Regions from separate parts of the Erwinia sp. CGal63 genome, predicted to be linked through region 1. Evidence: predicted binding sites of a transcription regulator. Region 1 holds the regulator's gene; each other region holds the start of a gene.
What was found. Region 1 encodes ArgR, which controls arginine synthesis, uptake and breakdown. Its sites were predicted from a motif close to ANTGAATAAAAATACANT; they were not measured.

Region 2: the regulator ArgR is predicted to act here: its motif matches at 1,064-1,081, upstream of argC (N-acetyl-gamma-glutamyl-phosphate reductase).
Region 3: the regulator ArgR is predicted to act here: its motif matches at 1,179-1,196, upstream of argA (amino-acid N-acetyltransferase).

The regions. Positions count from the first base shown of each region.
Region 1 is NZ_JAKUMN010000002.1:35,433-37,703, forward strand. It holds gene yhcN (peroxide/acid stress response protein YhcN) at 1-259, opposite strand, end outside; gene yhcN (peroxide/acid stress response protein YhcN) at 362-625, opposite strand; gene argR (transcriptional regulator ArgR) at 1,036-1,506, opposite strand; gene mdh (malate dehydrogenase) at 1,912-2,271, shown strand, end outside.
Region 2 is NZ_JAKUMN010000009.1:12,457-14,727, forward strand. It holds gene argC (N-acetyl-gamma-glutamyl-phosphate reductase) at 1-957, opposite strand, end outside; gene argE (acetylornithine deacetylase) at 1,129-2,271, shown strand, end outside.
Region 3 is NZ_JAKUMN010000002.1:458,853-461,123, forward strand. It holds gene argA (amino-acid N-acetyltransferase) at 1-1,146, opposite strand, end outside; gene amiC (N-acetylmuramoyl-L-alanine amidase AmiC) at 1,373-2,271, shown strand, end outside.

The sequences.
Region 1 (2,271 bases):
GTTCTGCGGTCGCGTGATAGTTGCCGTTGTTATAGGCCTCAATCACCCGATAGGCCGTAGCCCCCTGCTGATCGGCTTTTTGCGACAGCTGCTCGCGAATAGTCGTTGGCGCGCCGTCGATGCCGCTGACGCTGATGGTGCCGACGGACTGAAGATTTTCACTGGCGACCTGCTGATCGGTGACCAGGTTAGCGGCGCTGGCGCCGAAGGAGAGAACGGAAGCCAGGCTTAGTGCGGCGATAGCGAATGTAGTTTTCATAACAGATGCTCCAGAGTAGGGCGATAACCGAAAGGGCTAAAAAACGTTTATTATTCTTGGGGTTACCGTCGGGTTACGAGTTCGTTGTTGCGTACGTTTAACTTATTTATACAGCTCAGCCGTAGCGTGATAGTTGCCATTCATGTAGGCCTCTACAACGCGATAGGCTTTAGCGCCCTGAGCGTCAGCTTTTTCATTCAGCTGCGCCTTGATATCCATTGGTGAAGCGCTGACGCCGCTGACGCTAACGGTGCCGATCGATTGCATGTTTTGCGCCTGATCCGCATTAACGGAATCAGCTGCAAAAGCACCAAAAGAGAGCACGGAAAGCAAGCTTGCGGCAGCGATGGTCATTTTTACGTTCATGGTCGTTTTCCTCGTCATTGTTTTTATCTTGTCGTTAGTGTGATTCACATCACGAAAAGGATTATAGATCTGATAACGTAAAAAATTAATAGCATGCTAATAATGTTTTGTTGCGATACTTAAACACTTAACCACCTTTTAATAACGTTCGGTTATAAAAAACGCTTATAATTTATGCCGGCTGTGTTAAATATCCGTAAAAACATTGGGATAGGCGAATTTAACCATTTGTGCGCTTATTTGCGGCAGATCACGCTGCGAGACAGGAGTCTGCAAAATGAAACGACAATATCAAAATGGTCAGGGTAGTGGATTATGCTGTTTATGAAAGGGTGCGGTGAGACAAAATAGGGCGCCGACAGGGGCGACGCCGAGGAAAAGCTACGTTTGCGCGCGGAAAAACCGGCGGTTTACAGTTCCTGATCGAACAATTTCAGAACGGAATCACGAAGATCCCTGATAGTGACATGCCGCGCCGGGGTAATAAAAATGGTGTCGTCGCCGGCAATCGTTCCGAGAATCCCTTCCGGTTTGCCCAACGAATCCAGCATCCTGGCAATCAGCTGCGCCGCGCCCGGGCTGGTATGGATCACGATCAGCGCATCGTTGTGGTCGATATCCAGCACCAGATTTTTTAGCGGGCTGCTGGTGGTCGGTACGCCCAGCTCGGCGGGCAGGCAATAAACCATCTCCATTTTGGCGTTGCGCGTCCGCACGGCGCCAAAGCGGGTCAACATACGCGACACTTTGGACTGGTTGATATTATCGAAGCCCTGCTCCTGCAGCGCCGTGACAATTTCGCCCTGCGAGCTGAATTTTTCTTCTTTTAATAAGGCCTTAAACGCCTTGATCAAATCTTCTTGTTTTGCCGGATTACGCATGGTTTTTCACTAAAAGTCGCCAGAGAATGCCCAATGGGGTAAGGGGAGTATTATGCAATTTTCTGCATTTTTATGCAAACATGGCCGCTTTTTCAGGTTCGTTTACAGCTGGCTGACAGAAAATCTGCCGGAAAAATTCGCCATATTGCGCGGTGTCGCGCACAATAAGTGAACAGAATGTTATAAAATTGATGTTCTTTAGATAAGATTTACTGTTATGACTTAACGCCAGCTATGCTGCCTGGCCGCCTTAGCGGCTTCATCCGGCATAATGCGATTTTATCCTGTATGATGCGCGGTCGTGCAAAAGAGGGTAAATGCTGTCGCTCAGGCTTCACGGCTCGGTTATGGTGTTAACTAAATGATTTCCCGGTACTTCCCTGGCAAAATAATAAGGAGTTTAGGATGAAAGTTGCAGTTCTCGGCGCGGCTGGCGGCATTGGCCAGGCCCTTGCTCTTCTGCTCAAGACCCAGCTTCCGGCAGGTTCAGAACTCTCACTGTACGATATTGCTCCTGTTACGCCCGGCGTGGCTGTGGATCTAAGCCATATTCCTACGGCAGTAAAAATCAAAGGCTTTAGCGGCGAAGACGCGACGCCGGCGCTGCAGGACGCCAATGTTGTCCTGATCTCCGCGGGTGTGGCGCGTAAACCCGGTATGGATCGCGCTGACCTGTTTAACGTCAATGCCGGCATCGTACGCAACCTGATTGAGCAGGTAGCCGCGACCTGTCCAAAAGCGCTGATCGGTATTATCACCAATCCC
Region 2 (2,271 bases), on a different contig from region 1:
CTGCACCGCCTGCGACGATGCGCCTTTCAGCAGGTTATCTTCCGCCGACACGATAATCGCGTGCTCGCCCTGCACGGCGAAGCCAATGTCGCAGAACGGCAGGCCAACCACGCCTTTGATCGACGGCACGCCTTTATCATAGACGCGCACCAGCGGCTTATCGTGATAGGCGTTGTGAAAAGCTTCGGCCACATCATCACGCGTTACGCCCGCCTTCAGCCGACAGGTGGTGGTTGCCAGAATGCCGCGCGGGAAGTTGCCCAGATGCGGAGTGAAAATCACCGGCACGCCAAGATGCGCGGCGATTTCCGGCTGATGACGATGGGTGAAAATGCCGTAAGGCTGCAGGCTGACCTCGCAGAAGCTGGTGGTCACGGAAGCTTTGCGTCCCGCGCCGCTGACGCCGCTGGTGGCGTTGATTACCGGCCACTGCGCGTCGTTCAGCAGATTCGCCTCAATCAGCGGCTTCAGCGCCAGCTGCGCAGCGGTTGGATAGCAGCCCGGCACCGCAATCAGCTGCGCTTCCTTCAGCTTGCTCTGCTGCCATTCGGCCAGGCCGTAGACCGCTTTCGCCAGCCACTCTTTATGCTGATGCGGGAAACCGTAGTAGTCGGTGAAGAAGCTCTCTTCATTGACGCGGAACGCCGCCGAGAGATCGAACACCACGCAGCCCGCCGCCAGAAACTCCGGCGCCAGATCGTGGCTCACTTCGTGCGCCGTCGCCAGAAATACCACGTCGACTTTATCCGCAAACTCCGCCGCGCTCGTCAGCGGCTGCAGCGGCATATCCAGGATTCCTTTCAGCTGCGGATGCAGATCGGAAAGCAATTTTCCTGCGTCAGGGCTTTGCGCTGATACCGCCAAAGCGGTTATGTTCACCTGAGGGTGACGATTCAGGTAAGTCGCAAGCTCTACGCCAGCGTAGCCACTGGCACCAACAATCAGCGTATTTAACATCGGACACCTTATAACGGTCTCTGGTTTCGGGTAACGGCTCCGGGCCGTTTCCCCACGCGGCTGGCGCCGGACAAGCAGGAAATTTGGTTTCCTTCCCCACGCCATTAATGTATTTTTATTCACTATTAGTGCATGAATATTGATACTATCCTAACGCAAGGACTGTCAACAGTGAAGACAAAATTACCGCCTTTTATCGAGCTTTACCGTGAGTTGATCGCCACGCCGTCCATCAGCGCCACCGACAGCGCGATGGATCAGAGTAATGAAGCTTTAATCAGTTTGCTGGCAGGCTGGTTTCGCGACCTGGGCTTTGCGGTGGAAGTGCAGCCGGTTCCCGGCACGCGGCACAAATTCAATATGCTGGCGCGCAGCGGCAGCGGCGCGGGCGGCCTGCTGCTGGCCGGCCATAGCGATACCGTGCCGTTCGACGACGGCCGCTGGACGCGCGATCCTTTTACCCTGACCGAGCACGACAACAAGCTCTATGGCCTGGGCACGGCTGATATGAAAGGTTTCTTCGCTTTTATTCTGGACGCGCTGCGCGATGTGGACGTGACGAAGCTGAGCAAACCGCTCTACGTGCTGGCGACCGCCGATGAGGAAACCACCATGGCGGGCGCAAAATATTTCTCTGAAAACGCCACCGTACGGCCCGACTGCGCCATCATCGGTGAACCGACTTCGCTGCAGCCGGTGCGCGCGCACAAAGGCCATATGTCGAACGCGATCCGTATCGAAGGTCAGTCGGGCCACTCCAGCGATCCTTCGCGCGGCGTCAACGCCATCGAACTGATGCATGAGTCGATCACTCAGCTGATGGGCCTGCGCAACACGCTGAAGGAACGCTATCATCACGACGGTTTCGCCATTCCTTATCCCACAATGAACTTCGGCCATATCAGCGGCGGCGACGCGGCGAACCGCATCTGCGCCTGCTGTGAACTGCATATGGATTTACGGCCGCTGCCCGGCCTGACGCTGAACGAGCTGGAAGGGTTGATCAACGAGGCGCTGGCGCCGGTCAGCGAGCGCTGGCCAGGCCGCGTCAATGTCAGCCAGCTGCATCCGCCCATTCCGGGCTACGAATGTCCGGCCGATCATCGCCTGGTAAAAGTGGTGGAGAAGCTGCTGGGTACGGAAACCAGCATTGTGAATTACTGCACCGAGGCGCCGTTTATCCAGCAGCTGTGTCCGACGCTGGTGTTAGGGCCAGGCTCAATTAACCAGGCGCACCAGCCGGATGAATATATCGACACCGCATTTATTAAACCTACTCGCGAACTGATTACCCAGGTCGTGCAGCATTTTTGC
Region 3 (2,271 bases), 420 kb from region 1:
TTCCAGCAGCGCTTCGCCGCGTGACGAGCTGCGATAGTCGGGATGCACCGCGACGCAGGCCATTTCGCCGATTTTCTCTTCCGGGAAAGGGTAGAGCGCGGCACAGCCGATAGTCAGATTATCCCGTTCGATAATGGTGAATTTATCGATCTCAATCTCCAGCTGCTCGCGCGAGCGGCGCACCAGAATGCCCTGCTGCTCCAGCGGGCGGATCAGCTCAAGGATGCCGCCGATATCGTTGATGGTGGCGCGACGGATCTGCTCGGCGCTCTCCATAACAATCTGCGTGCCGATACCGTCGCGAGAGAAAAGCTCCTGCAGTAACGCGCCATCTTCCTGATAGCTGATCAGATGGCTGCGGCGCACGCCGCTACGGCAGGCTTTAACCGCACCGCGTAAAAAGCGCACGGTAGAGGAAAGGTAGTCATTGCTCTCTTCCAGCTCCACAATGCGCTGCTGCGCTTCGTTCGGAAACAGCTCGGAGATAATCGCGCCTTCATGGTCGGTCACGCCCTGTTCCGCGCAGAAGCCGATCATTTTTTCCGCCTTCAGCTTGATCGCCAGCTGGGTAGCGACCTCTTCCGAAGTCAGGTTAAAGCTCTCGCCGGTAACGGAAACGGCAACCGGCCCAAGCAGCACGATAGCGCCGCTGTCGAGCTGACGGTGGATCGCCTCTTCGTCAATGCGGCGAATGCGACCGCTGTGGCAGTAATCCACGCCGTCGTCGACGCCCAGCGGCTGCGCGATAATAAAGTTGCCGCTGACCACGTTAATATGCGCGCCCTGCAGCGGCGTATTATTGAGGCTCATCGACAAACGCGCGGTGATATCCAGCTGCAAACGGCCTGCAGCCTGCTTGACCAGCTCCAGCGACTGCGCATCGGTTACGCGGGTATGCTTGTGATAAACGGGCTCAAGCTGATGCTCCGCCAGATTGGCGTCGATCTGCGGCCTGGCGCCGTATACCACCACCAGGCGGATGCCGAGACTGTGCAGCAGGCCGATATCATTGACGATGCTTGAGAAGTTCTCATGCTCGATGGCTTCGCCGCCCAGCATAATGACAAACGTCTTACCACGGTGGGCGTTGATGTAGGGCACGGTATGGCGAAACCCCTGAACCAGCTCGGTACTCCGTTCCTTCACGGCAAACCCTCTATGAATTATTATTCGCTAAAATTGTATTTTTATTCTTTTATCGCCAACGTGCAAGGGGCAATTTTCGTCATCTTTGCTGATACGGCTTAACGCGGCGACGCATTGGGGCTTTTTTGGGGTGACACCGGCAGCAGGATTCGCTACAGTTTTGGCGACTGGCAGTTTTTTGGTTTTATTTTTCTTTACAAAACAGCAATTTCATTACTGGAGTGGCATGACCGATTTACCTTCGCCCGGCCGACGCCGCTTTTTACAGGGAGCTGGCGCAGCGCTGCTGCTGAGCGTCAGCAAAGTGGGGCTGGCTGCAAGCAGTCATATCGTAGCCGTGCGCATCTGGCCTTCATCAACCTATTCCCGCGTGACGCTGGAATCGAGTAAGCCGCTAAAATATAAACAGTTCGCGCTGAGCCATCCCGAACGCGTGGTGGTGGATATTTCCGGCGTGCAGCTGAATCACGCGCTTAATCATGTCGGCAGCCTGGTACGCAGCGACGATCCCTATATCAAAAACGCTCGCGTTGGGCAGTTCGATCCGCATACGGTGCGGCTGGTGCTGGAGCTGAAACAGAGCGTATCGCCAAAAGTCTTTACGCTCGATCCGGTGGCTAATATTAAAAACCGCCTGGTGCTGGATCTCTATCCGGCCAGAAACCGCAGCCATAATCACGAAGACGATCCGCTGCTGGCGCTGCTGCAGGATTACAATAAGGGCGAGCTGGAGAGCGGCCAGCCGGCTTCCGCGCCGCTGCCCGGCAAAGCGGGCAGGGATCGGCCGATTATTATCATGATCGATCCTGGTCACGGCGGCGAAGATTCCGGCGCTATCGGCAAGCATAAAACCAAAGAAAAGGATGTGGTGCTGAAAATCGCCCGCCGGCTGAAAACGCTGATCGATAAGCAGCCCAATATGCGCGCCCATATGACCCGCAGCGAAGACGTCTTTATTCCGTTAAAGGTGAGGGTGGCGAAAGCGCGCAGGCTGCGTGCCGATCTGTTCGTTTCGATTCATGCCGATGCTTTCACCAACCGCGCGGCGCGAGGTTCCTCTGTCTTTGCGCTGTCGACGAAAGGCGCTACCAGCACGGCCGCGCGCTACCTGGCGCAAACGCAGAA